2 regions of the Pseudomonas sp. LBUM1657 genome follow, and region 1 is predicted to be linked to the other one. Evidence: riboswitches for the same ligand, from Rfam matches in the RefSeq annotation. Region 1 holds a riboswitch; the other holds the start of a gene.
The links. A riboswitch is a leader RNA that binds a small molecule or an ion and turns the genes downstream of it on or off. The one in region 1 is predicted to bind cobalamin.
Positions count from the first base shown of each region.

Region 2: linked by a shared signal. The riboswitch ahead of cobO (cob(I)yrinic acid a,c-diamide adenosyltransferase) and the one ahead of cobW (cobalamin biosynthesis protein CobW) in region 1 are both predicted to bind cobalamin.

Region 1 is NZ_CP166799.1:3,652,937-3,667,695, reverse strand. Features, by position in the region: gene metH (methionine synthase) at 1-3,051, opposite strand, end outside; gene ACA055_RS16870 (fatty acid cis/trans isomerase) at 3,207-5,501, shown strand; gene nfuA (Fe-S biogenesis protein NfuA) at 5,806-6,390, shown strand; gene cobM (precorrin-4 C(11)-methyltransferase) at 6,538-7,284, opposite strand; gene ACA055_RS16855 (cobalamin biosynthesis protein) at 7,367-7,780, opposite strand; gene ACA055_RS16850 (CbtA family protein) at 7,777-8,484, opposite strand; gene ACA055_RS16845 (CbtB domain-containing protein) at 8,496-8,699, opposite strand; cobalamin riboswitch at 8,820-9,047, opposite strand; cobalamin riboswitch at 9,236-9,448, shown strand; gene cobW (cobalamin biosynthesis protein CobW) at 9,548-10,609, shown strand; gene cobN (cobaltochelatase subunit CobN) at 10,613-14,479, shown strand; gene ACA055_RS16830 (magnesium chelatase ATPase subunit I) at 14,641-14,759, shown strand, end outside.
Region 2 is NZ_CP166799.1:1,789,582-1,804,340, forward strand. Features, by position in the region: gene ACA055_RS08165 (DUF2066 domain-containing protein) at 1-43, shown strand, start outside; gene ACA055_RS08170 (AI-2E family transporter) at 79-1,152, shown strand; gene hda (DnaA regulatory inactivator Hda) at 1,383-2,087, shown strand; gene ACA055_RS08180 (C40 family peptidase) at 2,302-2,940, shown strand; gene ACA055_RS08185 (C40 family peptidase) at 3,106-3,642, shown strand; gene ACA055_RS08190 (O-methyltransferase) at 3,658-4,320, shown strand; gene ACA055_RS08195 (PQQ-dependent sugar dehydrogenase) at 4,448-5,761, opposite strand; gene ACA055_RS08200 (hypothetical protein) at 5,830-6,414, opposite strand; cobalamin riboswitch at 6,569-6,803, shown strand; gene cobO (cob(I)yrinic acid a,c-diamide adenosyltransferase) at 6,884-7,495, shown strand; gene ACA055_RS08210 (cobyrinic acid a,c-diamide synthase CobB) at 7,492-8,874, shown strand; gene bluB (5,6-dimethylbenzimidazole synthase) at 8,871-9,521, shown strand; gene cbiB (adenosylcobinamide-phosphate synthase CbiB) at 9,518-10,426, shown strand; gene cobD (threonine-phosphate decarboxylase CobD) at 10,419-11,411, shown strand; gene ACA055_RS08230 (cobyric acid synthase) at 11,408-12,859, shown strand; gene cobU (bifunctional adenosylcobinamide kinase/adenosylcobinamide-phosphate guanylyltransferase) at 12,919-13,440, shown strand; gene cobT (nicotinate-nucleotide--dimethylbenzimidazole phosphoribosyltransferase) at 13,437-14,492, shown strand; gene cobC (alpha-ribazole phosphatase family protein) at 14,489-14,759, shown strand, end outside.

The DNA of each region.
Region 1 (14,759 bases):
CTCGATGTCATCGTCGCGCACCTGATTGGCCGGCCAGAAGCCGAACACGGCACGGGCGCTGATCAGCTTCTCGTCAATCAGTTTGGCGAGCATTTCCCGGGCATCGGCGTACAGCGCGGTGGCGGCTTCACCGACCACTTCGTCCTGGAGGATGCGCGGGAATTTGCCGGCCAGGTCCCAGGAAATAAAGAACGGCGTCCAGTCGATGTACTCGGCCAAAACCTTCAGGTCAATATTGTCCAGCACTCTGGAGCCGGTGAAAGTCGGTTTGACCGGCTCGTAGGCGCTCCAGTCAAACTGTGGCTTCTTGGCGATCGCGACCGGATAGCTCAGGCGCTCGGTGCGGGCGCTGCGGTTGGCAGTCCGTTCGCGCACGTCGATGTATTCCAGGCGGGTCTTCTCGACGAACGCCGGCTTCAATTCCTTGGACAGCAACTGGGTCGCCACGCCGACCGCGCGGGAGGCGTCGGTCACGTAGATCACCGCGTCGTTGCTGTACTTGGGTTCGATCTTCACCGCCGTGTGCGCCTTGGACGTGGTCGCGCCACCGATCATCAGCGGCAGATGGAAATCCTGACGCTGCATTTCGCGAGCGACGTGAACCATTTCATCCAGCGACGGGGTGATCAAACCTGACAAACCGATGATGTCGCACTTCTGCTCCTTGGCCACTTGCAGGATTTTCTCCGCCGGCACCATCACGCCGAGGTCGACGATGTCATAGCCGTTACAGCCCAGCACCACGCCGACGATATTCTTGCCGATGTCGTGTACGTCGCCTTTGACCGTCGCCATCAGGATCTTGCCCTTGGCTTCCGGTTTGTCGCCCTTTTCCAGTTCGATGAACGGGATCAAGTGGGCCACGGCCTGCTTCATCACGCGGGCGGATTTCACCACTTGCGGCAGGAACATTTTGCCGGCGCCGAACAGGTCGCCGACGATGTTCATGCCGGACATCAGTGGGCCTTCGATGACCTCGATCGGGCGGGCGAAGGACTGACGCGACTCTTCGGTGTCTTCAACGATGTGGGTGGTGATGCCCTTGACCAGCGCGTGCTCCAGACGCTTGTTGACGTCCCAGTTGCGCCACTCTTCGGTCTCGGCTTCCTTGACGCTGCCATCGCCCTTGTACTTGTCGGCAATGGCGAGGAGGGCGTCAGTGCCTTCCGGGGTGCGGTTGAGGATCACGTCTTCCACGGCGTCGCGCAGTTCGGCCGGGATCTGGTCGTAGATCTCCAGCTGACCGGCGTTGACGATACCCATCGTCAGGCCGTTGCGGATCGCGTACAGCAGGAACACCGAGTGGATCGCTTCACGCACCGGGTTGTTGCCACGGAACGAGAACGACACGTTCGACACACCGCCGGAGGTCAGGGCATACGGCAGTTCGTCGCGGATGTAGGCACAGGCGTTGATGAAGTCCACGGCGTAGTTGTTGTGTTCTTCGATACCGGTGGCCACGGCGAAAATGTTCGGGTCGAAGATGATGTCTTCCGGCGGGAAGCCGACTTCGTTGACCAGAATGTCGTAGGAGCGTTTGCAGATTTCTTTCTTGCGCGCCTCGGTGTCGGCCTGGCCGGCTTCGTCGAAGGCCATCACGACAACGGCGGCACCGTAGCGCTTGCACAATTTGGCGTGGTGAATGAACTGCTCGACGCCTTCCTTCATGCTGATGGAGTTGACGATGCCCTTGCCCTGGATGCACTTGAGGCCGGCTTCGATCACTTCCCACTTGGAGGAGTCGATCATGATCGGGACGCGGGAGATGTCCGGTTCACCGGCAATCAGATTGAGGAAGGTCACCATGGCCTTCTTCGAATCGAGCATCCCTTCGTCCATGTTGATGTCGATCACCTGGGCGCCGGCTTCGACTTGCTGCAGGGCGACTTCCAGGGCTTCGGTGTAGTTGTCGTCGCGGATCAGGCGGGCGAACTTGGCGGAACCGGTGATGTTGGTGCGCTCACCGACGTTGACGAACAACGAGCTGCGATCGATGGTGAACGGTTCCAGACCGGAGAGGCGGCAAGCCTTGGGAATGTCCGGAATCTCTCGCGGTGCGTAGCCGGCCACGGCCTTGGCGATGGCTTCGATGTGGCCCGGCGTGGTGCCGCAGCAACCGCCGACGATGTTCAGGAAGCCGCTTTGGGCGAACTCTTCGATGACCTTGGCGGTTTCCGACGGCAATTCGTCGTACTCACCGAATTCGTTCGGCAGGCCGGCGTTCGGGTGCGCGGACACATAGGTGCTGGCCTTGTTCGACAGCTCTTCCAGGTAGGGGCGCAATTCGCTGGCGCCGAGGGCGCAGTTCAGGCCGACCGAAATCGGCTTGGCGTGGGCCACGGAGTTCCAGAACGCTTCGGTGGTCTGGCCGGACAGGGTACGGCCGGAGGCGTCGGTGATGGTGCCGGAAATCATGATCGGCAACTCGACGCCCAGTTCTTCGTAAACCCCTTGCACGGCGAAGATCGCGGCTTTGGCGTTCAGGGTGTCGAAGATGGTTTCGATCAGGATCAGGTCGGCGCCGCCTTCGATCAGGCCTTTGGTGGCCTCGGTGTAGTTTTCCACCAGTTCGTCAAAGGTCACGTTGCGGTAGCCGGGGTTGTTCACGTCTGGCGACAGCGAGCAGGTGCGGCTGGTCGGGCCGAGCACGCCAGCGACGAAGCGCGGCTTGTCCGGGGTTTCCAGGGTCTTGGCGTCGGCCACCTTGCGTGCCAGGCGTGCGCCTTCTACGTTGAGTTCATACGCCAGGCCCTGCATGCCGTAGTCGGCCTGGGAGACCTGGGTGGCGTTGAAGGTATTGGTTTCCAGAATGTCGGCGCCGGCATCCAGATAAGCCTTTTCAATTGAGCCAATCACATCCGGGCGCGTCAGCACCAACAGGTCGTTGTTGCCTTTGACATCGCTCGGCCAGTCGGCGAAGCGTTTGCCACGGTAATCCTGCTCCTCGAGCTTGTAGCTCTGGATCATCGTGCCCATGCCGCCATCGAGAATCAGGATGCGCTCTTTGAGGGCGTGCTTGAGAGCTTGAAGGCGAACGCTGCGATCGGACATTTGGACTACTCGGTAAGGCCATGACGAAGGGGCGGGATAATAGCAAACCTGTGCGCTTTTAGAGCATGTCACGGTTTTGCATGAATATCGCTCATGTTGGCGGAAGTGCCGGACCGGTAGAATCGCGGCGTTTTTTCATGATCGGGACCAGGGATATGTCTTATCGCGTCATCAGCATGGTGCTGCTGTTTTTAAGCTGGGGCGCCGCCGCGCAGGATCCGGCTATCTCTGCTGCCATTTCCTACAGTCGCGACATACAGCCGATCTTCACTGAAAAGTGCGTGGCCTGCCATGCCTGCTACGACGCCGCCTGTCAGCTCAATCTGGGCAGTGGCGAAGGCGCGGCGCGGGGGGCGACCAAGGTGCCGGTCTACGACGGCGAACGCGGCCAGGCCACGGCGCCGACCCGATTGTTTTACGACGCCTTCGGCAAACGCGCCTGGCAGCAGAAGAGTTTCTATTCGGTGCTCGACGCCCAAGGCAGTCAGGCCGCACTGATGGCGCGAATGCTGGAGCTGGGCCACAAAACCCCGTTGCAACCCAATGCCAAGCTGTCTGAAGACATCGTGTTGGGCCTGAACCGGGACAATGTGTGCGCGATGCCAGCGGAGTTCGACGGTTACGCCAGTTCCCATCCGAAAGAGGGCATGCCGCTGGCGGTCACCGGCCTGACCGATCAGCAATACCAGACGCTGCAACGCTGGCTGGCGTCAGGAGCGCCGATTGATGAGCAGGGGCTGGTGCCCAGCGCGAAGGAAGCCTTGCAGGTGGTGCAGTGGGAAAACCTGCTCAACGCACCGGGCGCCCGGGAAAGCCTGGTGGGGCGCTGGTTGTTCGAGCACTGGTTTCTTGCGCACCTCTACTTCAAGGACGGCGAGCCGGGGCATTTCTTCCAGTGGGTGCGTTCGCGCACACCGACCGGCCAGCCTATTGACCTGATCAACACCCGTCGCCCGGATGACGATCCAGGCACCCGGATTTATTACCGTTTGTGGCCGGTGCAAGGCGTGATCGTGCACAAAACCCACATCACCTATCCTCTGAGTGCGCCGAAGATGGCGCGAATCAAAAGCCTGTTCTACAACGGCAATTGGCAGGTCACTGCGTTACCGGGTTACGGACCGGACCACCGGGCCAATCCGTTCATCACATTCGAGGCGATCCCGGCCCAAGCGCGTTACCAGTTCATGCTCGATAACGCCGAATACTTCGTGCGCACCTTCATTCGCGGCCCGGTGTGCCGTGGCCAGATCGCCACCGATGTGATCCGCGACAACTTCTGGGCGCTGTTCCAGGCGCCGGAACACGACCTCTATATTACCGACCCGAACTACCGTGGCCAGGCCACGCCGTTGCTGGCGATGCCGGGGCAGAACGACGACGTCGGCAGCGTCCTGAGCCTGTGGCACAACTACCGTGACAAGCGAAACGAGTACGAGGCGCTGCGCCGTGACAGTTACGCCGATGCGCCCGCGCCGAGCTGGTCGACGTTGTGGGCCGGTAACGACAACGCTTTGCTGAGTATTTTCCGGCACTTCGACAGTGCCTCGGTGAACAAGGGCCTGATCGGCGAGGTGCCGCAGACCATGTGGCTGTTCGACTTCCCGCTGCTGGAGCGCACCTACTATCAATTGGCGGTCAACTTCGACGTGTTCGGTAATGTCTCCCATCAGGCGCAGACACGCCTGTACTTCGACCTGATCCGCAACGGTGCCGAGCAGAACTTCCTGCGCCTGATGCCCGCCGACTCCAGGGATAACTACCTCGACGATTGGTACCAGAGTGGCGGCAAATTCAAGATGTGGCTGGATTACGAGTCCATCGACAATGACAAACCGACGGCGCTGAAACTCGACGAAAAGGACCCAAAACACGACTTCGCCCAGCAGTTGCTGGCCCGTTACGGCGACCTCAATGCGAAGCCTGATCCGATCAATCGCTGCGACGGCGCTTACTGCTCGCGGCCGAACATCGATCCGGCGTGGCAGCGTGCCGAACAGGCCCTGAGTCGCCTGACGTCACGCCCGGCCGCCGGGTTGAAGGTCATCGAGCAGTTGCCGGAAGCGACGATGTTGCGCATCGAAACCACGAGCGGCAAACGCGAGGTCTACAGCCTGCTGCGCAACCGCGCCCACAGCAACGTCGCGTTCCTGCTCGGTGAGTCGCTGCGTTTTCAGCCGGGGCTCGACACCCTCACCCTTTTTCCGGGCGTACTCAGCAGCTATCCGAACTTCATGTTCAACATTCCCGCCGAACAAGTGCCGGCGTTCGTGGACGCCATGGAAAACGCCAAGGACGCCCACCGCTTCGAGAAAATCGTCGAGCGCTGGGGCATACGCCGCAGCCATCCGCAGTTCTGGTTTTACTTCCATGACCTGAGCCGGTACATCCACGAGACTGATCCGGTGGAAGAGGGCGTGCTGGACATGAACCGCTACGAGAATCTTTGATGGCGGCGGCTGCCCCAGTCTTGGTAGCGCCGCCAATCCACTGTGGGGGCGGGCTTGCTCGCGAAGGCGATCGATCAGCCAACATCTGTGCTGAATGTAATGGCCTCTTCGCGAGCAAGCCCGCTCCCACAGGGATCTGCGGTGATCGGTAGCTATTGTTGGCTTTATAAGACGGTCGACAAAAGTCTGGATTGGCGGGGAATCGTCCTATCGTGGCAAGCCGGCTCTAACCCGACAAAAATACTAGGACTTTGTGCCGCGCGATGATTGGCGTAAACTGCGCCCAAGCCTGCGAGGAGTTTCCATGACCGCTATTACCATTACCGACGCCGCCCACGATTATCTGGCTGATCTGCTCTCCAAGCAGAACACCCCAGGCATCGGCATCCGCGTCTTTATCACCCAGCCTGGCACCCAGTACGCCGAAACCTGCATTGCCTATTGCAAGCCGGGCGAAGAAAAACCGGAAGACACGGCGCTGGGGCTCAAAAGCTTCACTGCTTATATCGATTCGTTCAGCGAAGCCTTCCTGGACGACGCGGTAGTCGACTATGCCACCGACCGCATGGGCGGCCAGCTGACCATCAAGGCGCCAAACGCCAAAGTACCGATGGTCAATGCCGACAGCCCGATCAACGAGCGCATCAACTACTACCTGCAGACCGAGATCAACCCGGGGCTCGCGAGCCACGGCGGTCAGGTCAGCCTGATCGATGTGGTCGAAGACGGCATTGCCGTTCTGAAGTTCGGCGGCGGTTGCCAGGGCTGCGGCCAGGCAGACGTCACTTTGCGCGAAGGCATCGAACGCACCTTGCTTGAGCGTATTCCCGAGCTCAAGGGTGTTCGCGACGTCACCGACCACACGCAGAAAGAAAACGCCTACTACTAAGTAAGGTGTTCGCTGCAACCATAAAAAAACGGCGCCCCGTGAGCGCCGTTTTTTTATGGGTGAAATTCACTGACGCCTTCGCGAGCAAGCCCGCTCCCACAGTTAATCGCATTCCAATGTGAGAGCGGGCTTGCTCGCGAAGAGGCCCTATGGGCGATACAAATGCGCATGCCCAGCGCGATACAGCGACGACTCGCTGAAATGATCACTGCCCAGCACCCGACCCACCAGAATCAATGCCGTGCGCCGAAATCCCTTGGCCTCAACCTTCTCGGCAATATCCGCCAATGTCCCCACCACCCAATCCTGATCTGGCCAGGTTGCTCGGTGAATCACGGCGATCGGGCAGTCGGCGCCGTAATGCGGCAGCAATTCAACCAGGATCTTCTCCAGGTGATTGACCCCCAAATGAATCGCCATGGTCGCCCCATGCTGCGCCAGACTACCCAGTTCCTCACCGGCCGGCATGGCGGTCTTGTCGGCGTAGCGGGTCAGAATCACGCTCTGTGATATGTCTGGCAAGGTCAGTTCCGCACCCAGAAGCGCCGCGCAGGCCGCCGTCGCCGTGACGCCAGGGATGATCTCAAAGGGAATGTCGAACTCGCGAAGGTAGCGAATCTGCTCGCCAATTGCCCCATACAAACCCGGATCGCCGGAATGCACCCGGGCCACATCCTGGCCGTTGGCATGGGCGGTCTTGATCAGTTCGATGATCTGTTCCAAGTGCAGTTCGGCGCTGTTGACCACTTGTTCGGCTCGATGGCCTTCCAGCACGGCGGCGGGCACCAGGGAGCCGGCATAGATGATCACCGGGCAGCTGCGAATCAGCCGCTGGCCTTTGACGGTGATCAGTTCCGGGTCGCCGGGACCTGCGCCAATGAAGTAGACGGTCATCGTCGGTTCCTGTGAAAAAAGGGGCTGGGCAAGGCTTCAGATGAAGATTGCTCATGATCGAAGACGGGGATTATCGGGGATTTCAGGCGGCGCCGGCCAATGCCAGGGTTGCCTGGGCATATTTTTGTCGCAAAATCAGCAGTTTCGCCGGGGCCTTGGCCAGGTGTTCGGCCATGGCGAGGGCGGCACTTTCCGCTACGCCGTAGCAACCGGTGCGTTCGAACGCGATGTCCGAATGGTGGCTGAGTTGCGGTTTGTAACCTTTCAATTGCTCACTGCTGAAGTACATCATCTCTAGCCCAAGCTGCTCGGCCAGTGCGATCAGGCCGGGTTCATCGCGCTTCAGGTCGATGCTGGCCAGGGCCTTGACCTGATGAAGCTGGATTTGGTGCGCCTGTAACGCCTGATCGAGCAGCGCCCGCAACGTGCTGACGGGGCAGCCGCGCTGGCAGCCCAGACCGACCACCAGGGTCGGCGCTGTGCTGGTGTTAGTCATGCGTGGTACTGGCCATCGCTTTTGCGGCGGAACAACCAGGCGCTGATCAGGCCCAGGGCCAGCCAGAACGCCATGTTGGTCAGCTGCGAAGCGATTTTGAACTCGGACTCCAGTGCTTCCGGGGCGAGCATCGAGTGCACTTCCGGTTGCGGTGCGCCGATCAGATGAGGAACGGCCAGGATCGCTACGCCAAGGATCTTCATCAGCCAATGGCGGCTGAACGCGATCAGCGCGATGCCGACAGCGGTGGAGGCGGCCGCGCCGATCCACCAGAACTGCCGTTGCGCCAGATCGGCGGCGGCAGTGCCCGGCAGCTCAGGCGGCAGGCCGAGGGTCGGTGCGAGGACGAACGTCGCGTAACCGGCCAGGCCCCAGAGCAGACCCTGAGACGTTTTGGTCGGGGCGCGCAAGGTGTAGAGACCGGCGAGCATCAGGGCAAAACCAACGGCGACCACCAGGTTGCCACCCGTGGTCGACAGCACGCGCTGCCAGCCGTCTTCCGGCTCCCAGGCTTCGGCATCGTGGGTGTGAGCGGTGACAGCGCCGGCGGCGTGTTCGTGAATTTCAACAGCAGCGGGTTCGGACTTTTCGTAAGTCTCGGCCTGCAAAATCAATGGGGAGACCCAGAAGCTTTGCAGCAGGGTCAGCAGCAGGGCGGCCAGCAACCCGGTGAACCCGGCGGTTTGCGCAATACGCTTGATCATGTCGGCAGGTCTCAATGGCACGGGAAAGCGGAGCTGTGACGGGTATCGTGCGCAGCGTTGTGCACCGCTTCGATGTGCGAGAAACCGGCGAAATAGACCAGGCACGCGCCAAGGATCGACGCACACACGGCGGTGGTCAGGCGTTGGGTCAGTGTCGCGGTGGTGCTGGCGGTGCTCTTATCGCTGTTGCTGCCGGTGCTGCTGATGATCGACATGGCGCTTCCCTCTGGTCTGTCAGTGGGTGAATAGAGCGCATGGAAGACCCCTGCGAGACGGGCACGCAGAGTTTCAAACAGCGCCCGCCCACCGCGGGTTTGTTATTCAGTGATCGTATCGGTCACTGTGTGTTGCGGGCCGGTCTCCGGGCTCACGAGGGGCGCTGGCTTTCGCCTGAGCCTGCAAGAGTCACCTTCCCATGCCGAACTGCTGGCACAGTGGATTTGACGCTTCGCTCGCTTACCGTTGCGGGGGCAGCACCGGACTGACATGGCTTTGAGTAAAGCACATGATTCACCGGTTTCCCGTTTCACCCTGTGAAGGGCACCCGTAACAAGGCGTGTAGGAGAGCATGGCCGGGGGTTGGGCGTCAATTGGCATGGGTTCTCACTTGGCTACCGAGTCGCTCCCTTCGCGAGCGAGCCCGCCCCACAGGGGAACGCATTTCAAAATGTGGGAGCGGGCTTGCTCGCGAAGGCGTCATCCCAGCCACCACCGAACGCAGCGTGAACATTGACCCGCCCCCACGCGATGCGTAGCCTTGCGCTTTCGAGGTTCTTCGGCATTAGCCGAAGCTAAGAAGGGAACGCGGTCGATGCCGCGGCTGCCCCCGCAACTGTGAACGGTGATGTTCGCTGCCACGCCACTGCAGGCTCTCTCCATGAGGTCGGCGGGAAGGCGCAGCGAATGCCGGTCGAAAGACTGGCGCACCGTCAGCCAGGAGACCTGCCTCGACACAGATTCTCACTTTCAACCGGGCGGGGTGATCCGGTGGCGAAATCTTCCGCGCGCCCATGCAGCCGCGGTCGTCGTCCCGTATGCCCGCCACCTTGCCAAAGGGCATCCGATGAAAACACTGGCCAAACTCCCCGTCACCATCGTTACCGGCTTCCTCGGCTCGGGCAAAACCACCTTGTTGCGGCACATGCTCGACAACGCTCAAGGCCGCCGCATCGCGGTGATCGTCAATGAGTTTGGCGAGCTGGGCATCGACGGCGAAATCCTCAAGCAGTGCTCCATCGGGTGCACCGAGGAAGAAGCCAACGGCCGGGTCTACGAACTGGCCAACGGCTGCCTGTGCTGCACCGTCCAGGAAGAATTCTTTCCGGTAATGCGTGAACTGGTGGCCCGTCGCGGTGACCTCGACCACATCCTCATCGAAACCTCCGGTCTGGCCCTGCCAAAGCCTTTGGTTCAGGCCTTCCAGTGGCCGGAAATCCGCAGCGCCTGCACCGTTGACGCGGTGATCACCGTGGTCGACAGCCCGGCCGTTGCTGCTGGCACTTTCGCCGCATTCCCGGACCAGGTCGACGCCCAGCGCAAACTTGACCCGAACCTGGACCACGAATCGCCACTGCACGAACTGTTCGCCGACCAACTGGCCAGCGCCGACCTGGTGATCCTCAACAAGGCTGACCTGATCAGCCCTGAAGACCTGGCCCGCGTGCGCCTGGAAGTCGCCGAAGAACTGCCGCCGGCAGTGAAAGTCATCGAAGCCAGCAGCGGACGTCTGCCGCTGGACGTGCTGATCGGCCTCGGTGCCGGTTCCGAAGAACACATCGACAGCCGTCACAGCCATCACGATCACCATCATGAAGGCGAGGACGATCATGACCATGATGCGTTCGACTCGATTTCCATCGAACTGCCGCAGGCCGACGAAAGTTTGCTGATGGACGCTCTGACGCAACTGGTGGTCCAGCACGGCATCCTGCGCGTCAAAGGTTTCGCCGCGATCCCGAACAAACCAATGCGCCTGCTGATCCAGGGCGTGGGCACGCGTTTCGACAAGCACTTCGACCGTCAGTGGGGCACCGATGAAGCGCGTACCACGCGTCTGGTGCTGATCGGCCAGGAACTGGACGCCGCTCTGCTCGAAGCGCAATTGCGCGCCGCGCTCAGCGTTTAAGCCATGCACCTGCTCAGGACTCAGCCCGGCGGTTTCGTCTCGGATGACAACATTGCCGACCTTGGACAAACCCCCGCCGAGCTGGTGATCCTGTGCAGCGGCGACTCAAGCCTCGCGCTGCTCGCCGAAGCGGCGCAGCAATTGCCCGACGATTATCCGAGCGTGCGCCTGGCTAACCCGATGCAGGTGCAGAACCACGCCTCGGTCGATCTCTATGTCGACGAAGTGCTGCAGCACGCGAAAGTCATTCTGATCTCGCTGCACGGCGGCATCGGCTATTGGCGTTACGGCGTCGAGCGGCTGGTGCAGCTGTCGGAGCGCGGTGTGCAGTTGATTCTGGTGCCGGGGGATGATCGCCCGGACCCGGAGCTCAGCGACTTGAGCACCGTGGTCGCCGAAGACCGCGACCGCCTCTGGCAATTCCTGCGGCAAGGCGGCATGAGCAATGCCCTGGACTTTTTCCGTTGCCTGGCCAATCGTTGGCTGGACCGCGACTATGCGTGGGCCGAGCCGCAAACCCTGCCACGCACGGCGATTTACCATCCGCACAAAAGCCCCGCTGAACTGAAGGATTGGCAAGCCGACTGGCAGGCCGATCAGCCGGTAGCGGCCGTGCTGTTTTACCGCTCGCACTTGCAGGCGGCGAACACCGGTTTCATCGATATTTTCTGCCAGCGTTTGCAGGCGGCGGGGTTGAATCCTATGCCGATTGCGTTGGCCAGTTTGAAAGAGCCCGGCTGCCTGACGGTGGTCGAGGATCTGTTGGACGACGTCAACGCCTCGGTGATTCTCAATACCACCGGCTTCGCCCAATCCAGCCCCGAAGCGCCGCACTTGAGGCCGTTTCGCCGCAACATCCCGGTGATCCAGGCGATCTGCGCCCAGGACAACGAACCGGGTTGGCGGGCCAGCGAGCAGGGCCTTGGTCCCCGTGATCTGGCGATGCACATTGCGCTGCCGGAACTGGATGGGCGGATCATCAGCCGGCCGATCAGCTTCAAGGACCTGGCCTGGCGAAGCGAGCGCAGCCAGTCGGACGTGGTTTGTTATCGGCCGCAACCTGAGCGCATGGATTTCGTCGCCGAACTGGCGCGGCGCTGGATCGATCTGGCGCGGGTGCCCAACGCTGAAAAACGTATCGCGTTGATCCTCGCCAATTACCCGACGCGCGACGGTCGCATCGGCAACGGCGTGGGGCTCGACACGCCAGCCACCGCGCTGAATATCTTGCGTGCGCTGCATCAAGAAGGTTATCCGCTACCGGCTGAGTTGCCGGGCAGCGGCACCGCGTTGATCCAGCAGTTGCTCGGCGGCGTCAGCAACGACCTCGACACCCTTGATCAACGTCCGTGTCAGCAAAGCCTGGCAATGAACGACTATCTGCTGATGTTCAACGCGCTACCCGAAACCAATCGCCAGGCTGTACTTGAACGCTGGGGCGCCCCTGAAAGTGATCCAATGTTCCGTGGCGGGCGGATGATGATTGCCGGCCTGCGTTTCGGCCTGACCTTCGTCGGCATTCAACCGGCACGGGGTTATCAGGTTGACCCGAGTGCGGTGTATCACGACCCGGATCTGGTACCGCCTCACGGCTATCTGGCTTTCTATTTCTGGTTGCGCAACACCTACGGCGCCCACGGCGTGATTCACGTCGGCAAGCATGGCAACCTCGAATGGCTGCCGGGCAAAGGTGTCGGGCTGTCAGAGAATTGCTGGCCGGACGCGCTGCTCGGGCCGTTGCCGAACATCTATCCGTTTATCGTCAACGATCCGGGCGAGGGCGCCCAGGCCAAGCGCCGCACGCAAGCAGTGATCATCGATCACCTGATGCCGCCGCTGACCCGTGCAGAAACCTACGGTCCGCTGCGCAACCTTGAGTTGCTCGCCGACGAGTATTACGAAGCGCAACTGCTCGATCCGCGCCGCGCCCGGGAGTTGCAGCGCGACATTCTGCAACTGGTACGTGAAACCCACATCGACCGTGAACTGCAGCTGGACGAGAAGCTCGACAGCGATGCCGATGCGGCGATCTGGCTGCCGCGCCTGGACACTTATTTGTGCGACTTGAAAGAGTCGCAGATCCGCGATGGTCTGCATGTGTTTGGTGAGTCGCCGACGGGGCGTTTGCGCATCGACACCTTGCTCGCGCTACTGCGGATTCCCCGTGGTGACGGGCGTGGCGCGCAATCGAGTTTGCTGCGGGCCGTGGCCAAGGCGTTCTCGTTGGGCTTCGATCCATTGGATTGCGTGCTGGCCGAGCCGTGGACCGGACCGCGTCCGATCGAACTGCTGACCGTTACTGATGAAGTCTGGCGCACGGCCGGCGATACCCGCGAACGTCTGGAGTTGTTCGCGGCCCAGCTGATCTCGCAGAGCCTGAACCAGCCTTCAGCCATGCCCGGCCCCTGTGGGAGCGGGCTTGCTCGCGAAAGCGGTGTATCAGGCAAATCAATGTCGACTGACCCTCCGCTTTCGCGAGCAAGCCCGCTCCCACAGGAAGCTAGTTGGTCTGAGGTGAGCGCCATCATCGACAGTCTGCGTGAAGTCGTCGCTCCAAGGCTGGACGCCTGCGGCCCGGCAGAAATGCGCGGCCTGCTCGACGCCCTCAGTGGCCGTTTTGTCCCGGCCGGCCCCAGCGGTGCACCGAGTCGCGGCCGTCTGGACGTGCTGCCCACCGGGCGCAATTTCTATTCGGTGGATGTGCGCAACCTGCCGACCACCACGGCGTGGCGCATCGGCTTCCAGTCGGCCAGCCTGATTCTCGAACGACACCTGCAAGACCACGGCGATCACTTGCGCCAGCTCGGTCTGTCGGTCTGGGGCACCGCGACCATGCGCACCGGCGGCGATGACATCGCCCAGGCCATGGCCCTGATGGGCGTGCGCCCGGTGTGGGCGACGGGCAGTCAACGGGTCGACGATTTCGAAATTCTGCCGCTGAGCTTGCTGGACCGTCCGCGGGTGGACGTGACCTTGCGCGTGTCCGGATTTTTTCGCGATGCCTTCGCCAACCTGATCCGCCTGTTCGACGCCGCCGTGCAAGCGGTCGCCGACCTCGACGAGCCGGACGACCTCAACCCGTTGGCCGCCAAGGTGCGCGCCGAGCGTGAAGCGCTGCGGCAATCGGGCCTCGATGAAGACGCGGCGCGTCGTCAGGCCGGTTGGCGAATCTTCGGTGCCAAACCCGGTGCTTACGGCGCGGGTGTGCAGGGCGCCATCGACGGTCGTCTATGGCAAAGCCGCGAGGATCTGGCCGAGGTTTACCTGAACTGGGGCGGCTACGCTTACGGCGGCTCCGACGAGGGCACGGCCGCCCGCGATCAGTTCGCCCAGCGTCTGAGCCAGGTGCAAGCGGTGCTGCAAAACCAGGACAACCGCGAGCATGACCTGCTCGATTCCAACGACTATTACCAGTTCCAGGGTGGCATGCTGGCCGCCGTGGAAAGCCTCAGTGGCGAAGCGGCGGCCAGTTACCATGGCGATCACAGCCAGCCGGACTTGCCGAAGATCCGCACGCTGAAGGAAGAACTGAACCGGGTGATCCGTTCCCGGGCGGCCAATCCGAAGTGGATCGACGGGGTCAAGCGTCATGGCTACAAAGGTGCGTTCGAGATGGCGGCCACGGTCGATAATCTGTTTGCTTTCGACGCCACCACGCAGTTGATCGACGATCATCAGTATGCGTTGCTGGCCGACGCGTATCTGCTGGACCCGGCGACCCGGGATTTTGTGCGTGAGCACAATCCCCATGCCTTGCGTGACATGACCGAACGGATGCTGGAAGCGCAGCAGCGGGGGATGTGGAAAGAGCCTGGCGAGTACCGCGAGGCACTGGAAAATCTGTTGCTCGATATAGAAGAAGACAGCTAGTGCGCAAAAACCTGTGGGAGCGGGCTTGTTCGCGAATGTGATCTGTCAGTCGACGATGATGTTGAATGTGACGGCCTCTTCGCGAGCAAGCCCGCTCCCACAGAGATGAAGGTGCCTGTGAGATTTGTTGATGCACCACCGACCATGATGAGAAAACCGACATGACCGACACCCCACATTTCCCGCTCTCCGCCGTGGTCGGCGCCGACGACTTGAAACTCGCCCTGTACCTGACCGCCATCGACCCGAAAATCGGTGGAGTGCTGATCGAAGGACCGCG
Region 2 (14,759 bases), 1.9 Mb from region 1:
GCCCACGCCGAAACCGACGCCACAGTTACGTTTTCGTTGGTAAGTTTTTCTTTCCTTATATAGAAGCAGGAGCGGTACATGGCCGATACGCGGCGTTGGTTCTGGTTGGGTGGGGTGGTTCTGCTCTGCGTGTTTGTCTGGCTGTTGCATCCGATCCTCACACCCTTCCTGGTGGCGTTGCTGCTGGCCTATCTGTTTGATCCGCTGGTGGATCGGCTGGAGAAGGCCGGCCTGTCACGGACCTGGGGCGTGGTGGCGGTGTTTGCGCTGTTCACCTTGATCTTCACAACATTGCTGCTGGTGTTGGTGCCTATGCTCGCCAAGCAATTGTTTCGCTTGTACGAGCTGACGCCGCAGATGCTCGACTGGTTGCAGCACAGCGCACTGCCGTGGGCGCAATCGAAATTCGGGCTGTCGGATGGTTTCTGGAAATTCGACAAGCTCAAGGCGGCAATCAGCGAACACATGGGCCAGACCACTGACATCGTCGGCGTGGTGCTGAGTCAGGCGACAGCTTCCGGGCTGGCGTTGATCGGTTTACTGGCCAATCTGGTGCTGATTCCGGTAGTGAGTTTCTACCTACTGCGGGACTGGGACCTGATGATGGCCAAGATCCGCAGCCTGCTGCCCCGTGATCGCGAAGAGCGCGTCGTGACCCTGGCCGGTGAGTGCCATGAAGTGTTGGGGGCATTTGTGCGCGGTCAGTTGCTGGTGATGGTGGCGCTGGGCGTGATTTACGCGGCGGGCTTGATGCTGGTGGGGCTGGAGTTGGGGCTGTTGATCGGTCTGATTGCCGGGCTGGCCGCGATCGTGCCGTACATGGGATTCGTGATCGGGATTGGCGCGGCGTTGATTGCCGGTCTGTTTCAGTTCGGTGGTGATCTGTATCCCATGATCGGCATCGTTGCAGTGTTCATGATCGGCCAGGCACTGGAAGGCATGGTGCTGACGCCGTTGTTAGTGGGGGATCGGATCGGTCTGCACCCGGTGGCCGTGATCTTCGCGATCTTGGCCGGTGGCGAGCTGTTCGGTTTTACTGGCGTGCTGCTCGCGTTGCCGGTGGCAGCGGTGATCATGGTGCTGGTGCGCCATGTGCATGATTTATATAAGGATTCTGGTATGTACAGCGGTGTCGACGAACCTGAGCTGTAAGGTTCGCTGAGGGCGCGTAGCGGGCGACCTGGTTCAGGGTCAGGTTGACCCGTCTCGTTCGCACGACCATCAGCGATGGCGCCAAAGAAACTGTCACAAAACCAGTGCGTTAACGCAAACCTTTGATTTTGCTTGTGGTCTGTCGCATTGTGCGACCCGCTTCACGGGTATAAACTTCGCAAACTTTACACAGAGGCCACTAACGGTTCCTTTGGAACTGTTCAGTCAGCATGAAACCGATTCAGCTGCCCCTAGGTGTGCGTCTGCGTGATGACGCTACCTTTATCAATTACTACCCAGGCGCCAATGCCGCTGCACTCGGCTATGTCGAGCGGCTATGCGAAGCCGACGCCGGCTGGACCGAAAGCCTGATTTATCTCTGGGGCAAGGACGGGGTAGGGCGTACGCACTTGTTGCAGGCGGCTTGCCTGCGCTTCGAACAGCTGGGGGAGCCGGCGGTTTATCTGCCGTTGGCCGAGCTGCTGGATCGCGGCATCGAAATTCTCGACAACCTCGAACAATACGAACTGGTCTGCCTGGATGATTTGCAGGCAGTTGCCGGGCGGGCGGATTGGGAAGAGGCGTTATTTCATCTGTTCAATCGTCTGCGTGATAGCGGTCGGCGCCTGCTGATTGCCGCTTCGACCTCACCGCGTGAACTGCCAGTCAAGCTGGCGGACCTCAAATCCCGCCTGACCCTCGCGCTGATCTTTCAGATGCGTCCGCTTTCCGACGAAGACAAATTGCGTGCCTTGCAACTGCGCGCTTCCCGTCGTGGCCTGCACCTGACCGACGAAGTCGGGCATTTTATTCTGACTCGCGGTACTCGCAGCATGAGTGCGCTTTTCGAGCTGCTTGAACGTCTCGATCAGGCCTCCCTTCAAGCTCAGCGCAAGCTGACAATCCCTTTCCTTAAGGAAACGTTGGGCTGGTAAAGTCCCTATTCCTTGCGGCTTTCGGCATATTTCGGGCGTAAGAAAATCCACTTTCCTACAAGGTTGCAGGCTGCGCGAACGTCTAAAACGGGCTTGAGCGCTTAGATGGAAACGAGAAACCGATAAGTCACATAAAGTTCGATTGAATTTGCAAATGAGTTTGATAGCGGGCATAGTCGCGGCTTCTTTAAAACTATCAGCCACGGTCGTGCCCATGCTAAATCGCTTTGCACCCCTCGTGCCCCTCGCACTCGTTACCCTGTTGTTCGGTTGCGCTGCCCACTCCCCAGTGTCCCAGCAAGAGCAACAACAGCAGGTTAAAACTCCAGTTACCGCACAGTCATCTTCCGTTCTTTTCCAGGAAGAACTCGCAACCGATAAAGAACTGGCAGACTTCGCCGATGGCAAGTCGTACCAGCTTCCGGTTCTTGCTGACAGCATCCTCGAACGTGGCATGTCCCTGATCGGTACCCGTTACCGTTTCGGCGGCACCTCCGAAGCCGGTTTCGATTGCAGCGGTTTTATCGGTTATCTGTTTCGTGAAGAAGCCGGCATGAATCTGCCACGCTCTACCCGCGAAATGATCAACGTGGACGCCCCGTTGGTGACTCGAAGCGATCTGAAACCAGGTGATCTGTTGTTCTTCGCTACCAATGGTCGTCGCGGTCGTGTCAGTCACGCCGGGATCTACCTCGGTGACAACCAGTTCATCCACTCCAGCAGCCGCCGCAGCGGTGGTGTCCGGATCGATAGCCTGGGCGACAGCTACTGGAGCAAGACCTTCATCGAAGCCAAGCGCGCACTCGCGATGGCCCCGAATACGTCCCCGGCGATCGTCACGGCACGCAAGTAAGCGGACAGTTTGTAAGGTGAACTTAAAGTCTTACTTGAAGTTTGCCGCGTAGCCGCTAGAATCCTGATCTATTATTGATGGCAAACCGCCTGCGTCACGCGCAGGCGGTTTTCTTTTCTGTCCTCCCGGCAGAAAAAGCCGCAGCCAGATCAGGATGTTCTGCTTATGACGACGTCGGCCCGCCTCGCAATCATGTTCTTCGCAGCGCTGCTCAGCGCGTGCGCCAGCCGCACACCGCCACCTGCCCCGGTGGTTCGCGCTCCCCTTGTTTTCGGTCCTTCCCAAGCCTTTTCCCCGGCGGCGGAAGACGTGCTGTTTCGTGCGCTCGGCCTGGTGGGTACGCCTTATCGCTGGGGGGGCAACACGCCGGATTCGGGCTTCGATTGCAGCGGTCTGATCGGCTACGTCTACCGCGACGTCACAGGTATTGCCCTGCCGCGCACCACGCGCGAGATGATCAGCATGCAGGCAGCCAGTGTGGGCAAGGAAGGCCTGCAAACCGGTGACCTGATCTTCTTCGCCACCAATGGCGGCTCCCAGGTGAGTCATGCAGGGATCTATGTCGGCGAAGGCCGCTTCGTCCATGCGCCAGCCACCGGTGGCACGGTCAAGCTCGACAGCTTGTCCAAAGCCTACTGGCAGAAAGCCTATCTGAGCGCCAAGCGCGTCCTGCAACCTGAGCACTTGGCACATAACCCGTAGACCGCGGAGGTTGTCATGACCGCTCGCACGCTCAATCTCGACGATTCCCTGTATCAATACCTGCTCGACGTTTCCCTAAGGGAAACGCCGCTGCTCAAGCGCTTGCGCGACGAAACCCAGGCGCTGCCCATGGCGCGCTGGCAGGTGGCGCCGGAGCAGGGGCAATTTCTCGCTTTGCTGGTAAAGCTCACTGGCGCCAGGCGTCTGCTGGAAGTCGGCACCTTCACCGGTTACAGCGCCTTGTGCATGGCGGCTGCATTGCCGGATGACGGCTCGCTGATCTGCTGTGATATTCCCGGCGACTACAACGCCACCGCGCGCCGTTATTGGCAGGAGGCGGGGCTTGCCGAGCGGATTGAACTGCGTCTGGCCCCCGCGTTGGACACACTCGCGGAGCTTGAACAGCAAGGGCAGGGCGGACAGTTCGATCTGATCTTCATCGATGCCGACAAGGCCAATTACCCGACCTATCTGGAACATGCATTGCGCTTGCTGCGGGTCGGCGGTCTGGCGGTGTTCGATAACACGCTGTGGAGCGGGCGGGTGCTTGAGGAGAATTCTGACAGCGAAGACACCCGAGCCATCCAGGCGCTCAATTGCGCCTTGAAGGATGACGTGCGAGTGGATCTGTCGTTGTTGCCACTGGGTGATGGGTTGACGCTTTGCCGCAAACGCTAAGCGCTGATCCGTTGTGGGAGCGGGCTTGCTCGTGAAAGCGGTCTTTCAGCCAACATCATTGTTGAATGTGAAACAGCTTTCGCGAGCAAGCCCGCTCCCACAGGGTGATGTGTTTCGCCGGGACGGTTTATTTAGTCGCAGACACGCGCCACACCTTGTTCCCCACATCATCCGCCACCAGCAGGCCACCCTGCTGATCGATCACTACACCCACCGGACGACCCATGGCTTTTTCGTCGTCAGTGAGGAAGCCAGTGAGCACATCCACCGGCTGCCCGGTCGGTTTGCCGGCGCTGAACGGCACGAAAATCACTTTGTAGCCGCTGTGTGGTTTGCGATTCCAGGAGCCGTGCTGGCCGATGAATGCGCCCTCCTTGAACTGCGTCGGCAATGTGTTGCCTTCAGCAAATGTCAGGCCCAGTGACGCGGTGTGCGGGCCGACCGCGTAGTCCGGCGCAATGGCTTTGGCCACCAGCTCCGGATTCGGCGGCGTCACGCGGACATCGACATGTTGGCCGTAGTAGCTGTAAGGCCAGCCGTAGAACCCGCCGTCCTTCACTGAAGTGATGTAGTCCGGTACCAGGTCGCTGCCGATTTCGTCCCGCTCATTGACGGCCGTCCACAATGCGCCGCTCTGAGGCTCCCAGGCCAATCCATTCGGGTTGCGAATTCCCGAAGCGAAGATCCGATGGTTGCCGGTGGCGCGGTCCACTTCCCAGATCGCCGCGCGACCTTCTTCCTGATCCATGCCGTTTTCGCCGACGTTGCTGTTGGAGCCGACCGTGACGTACAGCTTGCTGCCGTCCTTGCTGGCGATGACGTTTTTGGTCCAGTGGTGATTCAGCGTCCCACCCGGCAGGTCGACCACTTTTATCGGCTGCGACTTGATCGCCGTATCGCCATTTTCATAGTGGAAACGCAGCAAGCGGTCGGTGTCGGCGACGTACAGGTCATTGCCGACCAGGGTCATGCCGAAAGGCGAGTTGAGGTTTTCCAGGAACACCGTGCGGGTTTCAGCGATGCCGTCGTGGTCTTTGTCCCGCAACAGTGTGATGCGGTTCGGACTGGGGACGGCGGCCCCTGCGCGGCTCATGACTTTGTCCATGACCCAGCCGCGAATGCCTTTGCCGTCATCGGGTTTGGGCGGTGCGTTGGTTTCGGCGACCAACACGTCACCGTTGGGTAGCACGTAGAGCCAGCGCGGGTGATCAAGGCCTTCAGCAAATGCCGCCACCTGAGTCCCTGTGGCGGCGGTGGGTTTCGTGCCGTCCGGCCAGCCGATCGCCGGGGCGATGTTCACCGTCGGGATCAGGGTCTTGTTCGGTTCTGGCAGCTTGGGCGACGGTCCGGTGCCGTCGGAGACTTGCAGGCTGGAGGTTTCACCACAGGCGGCGAGCCCTCCGGCGAGCGCGATAACAAAAACGAACTGAGGCTTGCGCATGCTGATCTTCCCTATGAATGCAGTGACCTGATCAATAGAGAAGCATGAAGACGCGATGGTTCAACCGGTCAGCCGCGGGCTTCCTTGATCAGCACGGCGATGCCGGGGTGGTAGTTGCCGGCTTCGTTGCGCAACTTGCGGTAGGCGTAGGGGAAATACCAGGCCACCGCGCAGGAATTTTCCTTTTGCAGGTCGTCGACCATGTCCTGAAGCTCTTCCGGTGTGGCGCTTTGCTGGGCTTTTTGCGGTGCGACGAACAGGCAGCCCAGTTTCAGGTCGCTGGCGTAGCTGATTCTCTTCGCGTCGCTGGTGATGTCGACCAGGGCTTGGGTCAGGTTCAGGCTGTTGACCCGTGGCCAGCGCTGTGTGGTTTGAAGGTAAGCGCGTTGTTCGGCAGTGGCGATAAACAGGTCGGCACGGCTGTTACGCTCGCCTTCTTCGGTCTGTTTGCGGGTCGGCGATTGTTGCAGCGTGACCATTTCCGCCATCCAGGCTGCGGCGGAGAGCAGGCCCAGGTTGGCTTTTTCGTCGAACCAGTAAGGCGTGTCGTTATCACCGCGAACGGCGTTGTAACGGTCGATACAGTCAAACCAGCGTTCCAGCACCGGGCGCAGGAATTCCAGCTTCGGATTGCTGATGATCATGCCTTGCATGTGGCTTACCCTTGTTATTGTGGTGTAGGTTTGTGGCTCTTTGATATCACTGCCGAGAGTGTGGCACAAGATTGACATCAATCAGGTGATCGACGGCAGTTATTCACTCAGCGACGTCCTGTCTTCAATTGACGCTCCACCCCCAACCCTCTAACCTTCGCGGCTTGTTTCAGGTGCTCTGTGGCTGAGGTCGACAGAGTGAAACAGGGAAGTCGGTGAGTGGCTATCTTCAAGCGACGAAGAGTCATGATCCCGACGCTGCCCCCGCAACGGTAAATGAGTAAAGATTGCGCCTTGAGCCACTGTGTCGACTGTCGACATGGGAAGGCGCGCAGTCAGGCTTAACGCCGCTCATGAGCCCGGAGACCGGCCTGATTCATCCAGCGGCATCACGGTGGGCGATGCCAGGCTTCTTGCCGTCTATTCTTGTGCCTGCCCGCCGTTATCCAGCCTCAACGGAGAGCTCCCCATGACTGATACCCCCGATCGTGACGAACGCCATCTGGCGCGCATGCTGCGCAAAAAAGCCGTGATCGACGAACGCATCGCCAACTCCCCGAATGAATGCGGCCTGCTGCTGGTGCTGACCGGCAACGGCAAAGGCAAGAGCAGCTCGGCCTTCGGCATGCTCGCCCGGTCCCTGGGGCACGGCATGCAGTGCGGCGTGGTGCAGTTCATCAAGGGCCGCAACAGCACCGGCGAAGAATTGTTCTTCCGCCGCTTCCCGGAGCAAGTGCGATTTCATGTGATGGGCGAGGGTTTTACCTGGGAAACCCAGGACCGCCAGCGTGACATCGCCGCTGCCGAAGCCGCCTGGGCTGTGTCCCAGGAACTGCTGCGCGATCCGTCCATCGGCCTGGTGGTGCTCGATGAATTGAACATCGCTCTGAAACACGGTTACCTCGACCTCGATCAAGTCCTTAGCGATCTGCAGGCGCGTCCGCCGATGCAGCACGTGGTTGTGACCGGTCGCGGCGCCAAACCGGAAATGATCGAACTGGCTGACACCGTCACTGAAATGGGCGTGATCAAGCACGCGTTTCAGGCCGGTATCAAAGCGCAAAAAGGCGTTGAGCTGTGAATCAACCACGTCATTGCCCGGCGGTATTAATTGCCGCGCCGGCCTCCGGTCAGGGCAAGACCACCGTGACTGCCGCGCTGGCCCGTTTGCACCGCAATCAGGGGCGCAAGGTCCGCGTATTCAAATGCGGCCCGGACTTTCTCGATCCGATGATTCTCGAGCGCGCCAGCGGTGCGCCGGTCTATCAATTGGACATGTGGATGGTTGGCGAGCAGGAAAGTCGCCGGTTGTTGTGGGAAGCGGCGGGCGAAGCCGATCTGATCCTGATCGAAGGCGTCATGGGCCTGTTCGACGGTACGCCGTCCAGTGCTGACCTGGCGCGACACTTCGGTGTGCCGGTGCTTGCTGTGATCGACGGCACCGCCATGGCGCAGACGTTTGGCGCACTGGCGTTGGGGCTGGCGCGCTATCAGCCGGATTTGCCGTTTGCCGGGGTGTTGGCCAATCGCGTTGGCACGTTGCGTCACGCGCAGTTGCTCGAAGGCAGCCTGACTGAAGGCCTGCGCTGGTACGGCGCCTTGTCCCGAGAAACCGGGATCGAATTACCGAGCCGTCACTTGGGGCTGGTTCAGGCCAGCGAGTTGAATGATCTGGACGTGCGTCTGGATGCGGCGGCCGATGCCCTGGCCAGCAGCTGCGAGGTCGCGCTGCCACCAGCGGTGGAATTCGCCGCCCCTGATGTGATCGCGGCAGAGCCCTTGTTGGCCGGCGTACGGATTGCCGTGGCCCGTGACGAGGCGTTTGCCTTTACCTATGGCGCGAGCCTGGATTTGCTGCGGGCCATGGGCGCCGAGTTACTGTTTTTCTCGCCGATTCGTGACGCAAGTTTGCCGGAGGCAGACAGCCTGTACTTACCGGGCGGATACCCCGAATTGCACCACGTGGCGCTTTCACAGAACATCACGATGCTGGCCGAGATCCGCGCGCACCATGGCGCTGGCAAACCGTTGTTGGCCGAGTGTGGCGGCATGCTTTATCTGCTCGATTCGTTGACCGACGTCGAGGGCACTCGCGCTGAACTGGTCGGTCTGCTGGCAGGGGATGCGGTGATGCAAAAACGTCTTGCCGCACTGGCCTTGCAAGCGGTCGAGCTGCCTGAAGGTTCGTTGCGCGGGCACACCTATCACCATTCCCTGACCAGCACAGAGCTTGAGCCGATTGCCCGAGGCTTGAGCCCTAACGGCGGACGTGGGGCGGAGGCGGTTTATCGTCAGGGGCGGATGACGGCCTCTTATGTGCACTTTTATTTTCCGTCCAATCCAACGGCGATTGCCGCGCTGTTTACGCCTGATCTTCAGGCCGCCTTCGCGAGCAAGCCCGCTTCCACAATGGATCATCCAAACCCTGTGGGAGCGGGCTTGCTCGCGAAGAGGCCATGACCGACAACGCCTTCTCCGAAGCCGAACGCGAAGCGGTTTATCGCGCGATCGCCGAGCGCCGCGACATGCGCCACTTCAGCGGCGGTACGGTCGAACCCGAACTGCTGCGACGCCTGCTCGAAGCCGCGCACCAGGCACCGAGTGTCGGCCTGATGCAGCCCTGGCGATTCATCCGCATCAGCGATCGAACCCTGCGCGGCAAGATCCAGCGACTGGTGGAAGAAGAACGCATCCGCACCGCCGAAGCCCTCGGTGAGCGTTCCGACGAGTTCATGAAGCTCAAAGTCGAAGGCATCAACGATTGCGCCGAGGTCCTGGTCGCCGCGCTGATGGACGATCGCGAGCGGCATATCTTTGGCCGTCGCACCTTGCCGGAAATGGACATGGCGTCGCTGTCCTGTGCGATTCAGAACCTGTGGCTGGCCTCCCGCGCCGAAGGACTGGGCATGGGCTGGGTGTCGCTGTTCGAGCCACAAGCGCTGGCGGACCTGCTGGGTTTGCCCGCCGGAGCCAAGCCGATGGCGATTCTTTGCCTCGGTCCGGTCAAGGAATTCTATCCGGCGCCGATGCTGGTGCTCGAAGGCTGGGCGCAGGCGCGGCCGCTGAGCGAATTGTTGTATGAGAATTACTGGGGAGTGAGTCAATGAGTGTGGCGTTATTGAGTGTCGCCGCGGTTGCGCTGGATGCGCTGCTGGGTGAACCCAAACGCTGGCATCCGCTGGTGGCATTCGGCCGTTTTGCCGACCGCATCGAGCAACGTTTTAACGGTGAAGGGCGCGGCTGGCGCAGTCATGGCGTCACCGCCTGGGTGATCGCCGTGTTGCCGCTGACTTTACTGGCCACGGCGTTTTCCTGGGCGCCTTATGTCGGCTGGATCGTCGAAATTCTCGTGCTCTACTGCGCGCTCGGCATGCGCAGCCTCGGCGAGCATGTCGAGCCGGTGGCCAAAGCCTTGCGCAGTGATGATCTGGACGAAGCCCGCACTCGCGTGGGCTATCTGGTCAGCCGCCAGACCAGCGAACTGGATAAAACCGAAGTCGCTCGCGCCGCGACCGAATCGGTCCTGGAGAACGGCAGTGACGCGGTGTTTGCCGCCCTGTTCTGGTTCGCCGTGGCGGGAGCGCCCGGTGTGGTGCTCTACCGGTTGAGCAACACCCTCGACGCCATGTGGGGCTATCGCAACGAACGCTTCGAGCGTTTCGGTTGGGCGGCGGCAAAGGTCGACGACGTGCTCAACTACATTCCTGCACGTCTGGTGGCGTTGACCTACGCGCTCCTGGGCAAAACCCGACTGGCATTGAAGTGCTGGCGTACACAGGGCCCGACCTGGGACAGCCCGAATGCCGGCCCGGTGATGGCGGCGGGCGCCGGTGCGTTGGGCGTCGAGTTGGGCGGGGCGGCGATTTATCACGGTGAACTGCATCAGCGTCCGCCACTGGGCGAGGGCGTGCCGGCGGATGCTGACTCCATCGACCGTGGCTGGCAATTGGTCCAGCGCGGCGTATGGTTATGGCTGCTGATTCTCTGCGTGGGGGCTGAATTCTATGCTTGAGCACGGTGGGCGGTTGCGTAAGGCTGCGCTCGAATACGGCATCGCCGAAGCCGATTGGCTGGACCTGTCCAGCGGCCTCGCGCCTTGGCCGTTTCCGGTCCCGGACATTTCGTTGCGAGCCTGGGCGCGATTGCCGGAAACCGATGACGGTCTGGAGCAGGCGGCCTGCGATTACTACGGTGCTGCCCAGGTGCTGCCGGTGGCCGGTTCGCAAATGGCGATCCAGTTGCTGCCGCGTTTGCGTCGGGTCGGCAAGGTCGGCGTACTGTCGCCGTGTTACGCCGAGCACGCCGAAGCCTGGCGCCGCAGCGGCTACATCGTGCGTGAAGTGCTGGAGCAGGAAGTTGACTTCTTTCTCGACAGCCTCGACGTGCTGGTGGTGGTCAATCCGAACAATCCCACGGGCCTTAGCCTGACCCCGAGTCGCTTGCTCGACTGGCATTCACGACTGGCCCAGCGCGGTGGCTGGCTGGTGGTGGACGAGGCGTTCATGGACAACACGCCGCAGCTGAGCCTGGCGCCGTTTGCTCATCAGGTCGGTTTGGTCGTGCTGCGTTCCTTCGGCAAGTTTTTCGGCCTGGCCGGTGTGCGGCTAGGGTTTGTGCTGGCGGAGCGCAAGTTGCTCAAGTTACTGGCCGAACAAGTGGGGCCATGGGCGGTCAGCGGGCCGACCCGAGTCGTGGGGCAAGCCTGCCTGCAGGATATCGAAGGGCATGCCCGTCAACGGGAGCGCACCGAAGTGGCCAGCGAGCGACTGGCACGGCTGCTTGAGCAACACAGTTTTAAACCCCAGGGCGGTTGCGCCCTATTTCAATGGATTACCACCGAACGCGCCGAAGAACTGCATGATTTCATGGCCCGGCGCGGCATTCTGCTGCGGTTGTTCACGCTCAACAGCAGCCTGCGTTTTGGCTTGCCCGCCGATGAAGCTGACTGGACACGTCTCGCGCAAGCGTTCGACGCCTACGCCAAGGAATCCCAATGACCACATTGATGGTGCAAGGCACTACATCGGACGCCGGCAAAAGCACGCTGGTGACGGCGTTGTGTCGCTGGGCCACGCGCCAGGGCGTTAGCGTGGTGCCGTTCAAACCGCAGAACATGGCGCTCAACAGTGCCGTGACCGCCGACGGTGGCGAAATCGGCCGGGCGCAAGCCGTGCAGGCCCAGGCCGCCAACCTTGAACCGCACACCGACATGAACCCGGTGCTGCTCAAACCGAACAGCGACACCGGCGCCCAAGTGATCATCCATGGTCGCGCCGTCACGACGATGAACGCCGTCGCCTATCACGACTACAAAGCCATCGCCATGCAAGCGGTGCTCGCTTCCCATGAACGATTGAGCGCGGCCTATCCGCTGGTGATGGTCGAAGGCGCAGGCTCGCCGGCCGAGATCAATCTGCGCGCCGGCGACATCGCCAACATGGGTTTTGCCGAAGCGGTGGACTGCCCGGTGGTGCTGATCGCCGACATCAATCGCGGCGGGGTTTTCGCGCATCTGGTGGGCACCCTGGAACTGCTGTCGTCCACCGAACAAGCGCGAGTCAAAGGGTTCATCATCAACCGCTTTCGCGGTGACATTGCCTTGCTGCAACCGGGCCTCGACTGGCTGGAAGAGCGCACCGGCAAACCAGTGATTGGCGTGTTGCCTTACGTGATGGACCTGCATCTGGAAGCCGAGGATGGCATCGATCAACGCCAGACCGACAAGGCCGACCAGGTGCTGAAAGTGCTCGTGCCGGTGCTTCCACGCATCAGCAACCACACTGATTTCGACCCGCTGCGCCTGCACCCGCAAGTGGATCTGCAATTCATCGGCCCCGGACAGCCGATTCCTCCCGCCGACCTGATGATTCTTCCCGGATCGAAAAGCGTGCGCGGTGACCTCGCGTATCTGCGAGCCAATGGTTGGGACACCGCCATCTCTCGTCACCTGCGTTACGGCGGGAAGTTATTGGGCATCTGCGGTGGTCTGCAAATGCTTGGCGAGCAGGTGCATGACCCGTTGGGCCTCGAAGGCGCACCGGGTTCCAGTGCAGGTTTGGGTTTGCTGGCGTTCGAGACGCAGCTCGAAGAAGAGAAGCAATTGCGCAACGTGCGCGGGCGCCTGGCGCTGGAAGACGCACCGGTCAGCGGCTATGAAATCCATGCTGGCGTGACCACCGGGCCGGCGCTGGAAAACGCCGCCGTGCAGTTGGATGACGGTCGCTGTGATGGTGCGCAAAGTGTCGATGGGCAAATATTCGGCACGTATCTACATGGCCTGTTTGAATCGCCAGAGGCGTGCAGTGCGCTGTTGCGCTGGGCGGGTTTGCAGGATGTGCAGGAAGTGGATTACCACGGGTTGCGTGAGCGGGATATCGAGCGGCTGGCGGATCTGGTGGAGCAGCATCTGGATACCCGGCTGTTGCGTGAACTTTGCGGGTTTTGAGGTGGTTGCATGCTCGCGAAGGCGTCAGTCGTCTCACAGAAGATTTTAAGGAATGAACCATGCTGCAACTGATCCTCGGCGGCGCCCGCTCCGGCAAGAGTCGCCTGGCTGAAAAACTCGCCTGCGACAGTGGTCTGGCAGTGACCTACATCGCCACCAGCCAACCCCTTGACGGCGAAATGAAAGAACGGGTCACCCATCACCGCGCCCGGCGTCCAGCCGAATGGGGGTTGATCGAAGAACCCCTGGAGCTCGCCCGCATCCTTCGTGAAAACGCCAGCACCGAACGCTGCCTGCTGGTGGATTGCCTGACCCTGTGGCTGACCAATCTGCTGATGCTCGACAACACCGAGCGCCTGATCGCCGAGCGTGATGCCTTGCTGGACTGCCTGGCATCGTTGCCGGGTGAAATCATTTTCGTCAGCAATGAAACCGGAATGGGTGTCGTGCCGCTGGGCGAATTGACTCGCCGCTATGTCGATGAAGCCGGCTGGCTGCATCAAGCTTTGGCTGAACGCTGTCAGCGAGTTGTCCTGACCGTTGCCGGCCTGCCCCTGACTTTGAAAGGAACTGCGTTATGACTCAATCCTGGTGGCTGAACCCGTGCCAGCCGATCGATGCCCAAGCGGTCGAGCAGGCCGAGGCGCGTCAACAGCAGTTGACCAAACCTGCCGGCTCTCTCGGTCGGCTCGAATCGGTGGCGGTGCAATTGGCCGGGTTGCAGGGACGGGTCAAACCGAGTCTGGATCAGTTGTGGATCGCGATTTTTGCCGGTGACCATGGTGTGGTCGCCGAAGGGGTGTCGGCATTTCCCCAGGAAGTCACCGGGCAGATGCTGCACAACTTCGTCAACGGTGGTGCGGCGATCAGCGTGCTGGCGCGGCAGCTCGGGGCATCCCTTGAAGTGGTTGACCTTGGCACGGTTACGCCTTCGTTGAATCTGCCGGGCGTGCGTCACCTGAACATCGGGCCGGGCACTGCGAACTTTGTCGAAGGTCCGGCCATGACTCAGGCTCAGGGCGAACTCGCTTTGCAGGCTGGCCGCGCCAGTGCGCTTCGCGCCATCGCGGCAGGTGCTCAATTGTTTATCGGCGGTGAGATGGGCATCGGCAACACTACGGCTGCCAGCGCGTTGGCGTGTGCGCTGCTGGATTGCCCGGTGGTGTATCTGACCGGTCCGGGAACCGGGTTGAACGCGGCGGGTGTCAGTCATAAAGCGCAGGTTATCGAGCGCGCCTTGGCAGTGCATGGCGCTGAGCGTGGCGATGCGTTGCAAACCCTGTTCAACCTCGGCGGTTTCGAAATCGCCGCGCTGGTCGGCGCCTATCTGGCGTGTGCCCAGGAAGGTGTCGCGGTGCTGGTGGACGGGTTCATCTGCAGCGTTGCCGCGTTGGTGGCCGTGCGCTTGAATCCTGAGTGCCGCCAGTGGCTGTTGTTTGGTCATCGCGGTGCCGAGCCGGGTCATCGTCATGTGCTGGAAACCCTCAACGCCGAACCGTTGCTGGACCTCGGCCTGCGTCTGGGCGAGGGCAGCGGGGCGGCGTTGGCGGTGCCGTTGCTGCGTCTGGCCTGTGATCTTCACGGGCAGATGGCGACCTTCGCCGAAGCGGCCGTGGCGGATCGCCCGGCATGACGTTGCGTCTCGATCTATTACGCCACGGCGAAACCGAACTCGGCGGTGGCCTGCGCGGCAGTCTCGACGATGCGCTGACCGAAAAGGGTTGGGAGCAGATGCACGCGGCGGTGATCCAGCAGGGGCCTTGGGATCGCTTGGTCAGTTCGCCATTGCAGCGCTGTGCGCAGTTCGCAGAAGAACTCGGTGCACAACTGGGATTGCCAGTGCAGTTGGATAAAGATCTGCAGGAGCTGCACTTCGGCGCCTGGGAAGGGCAGAGCGCGG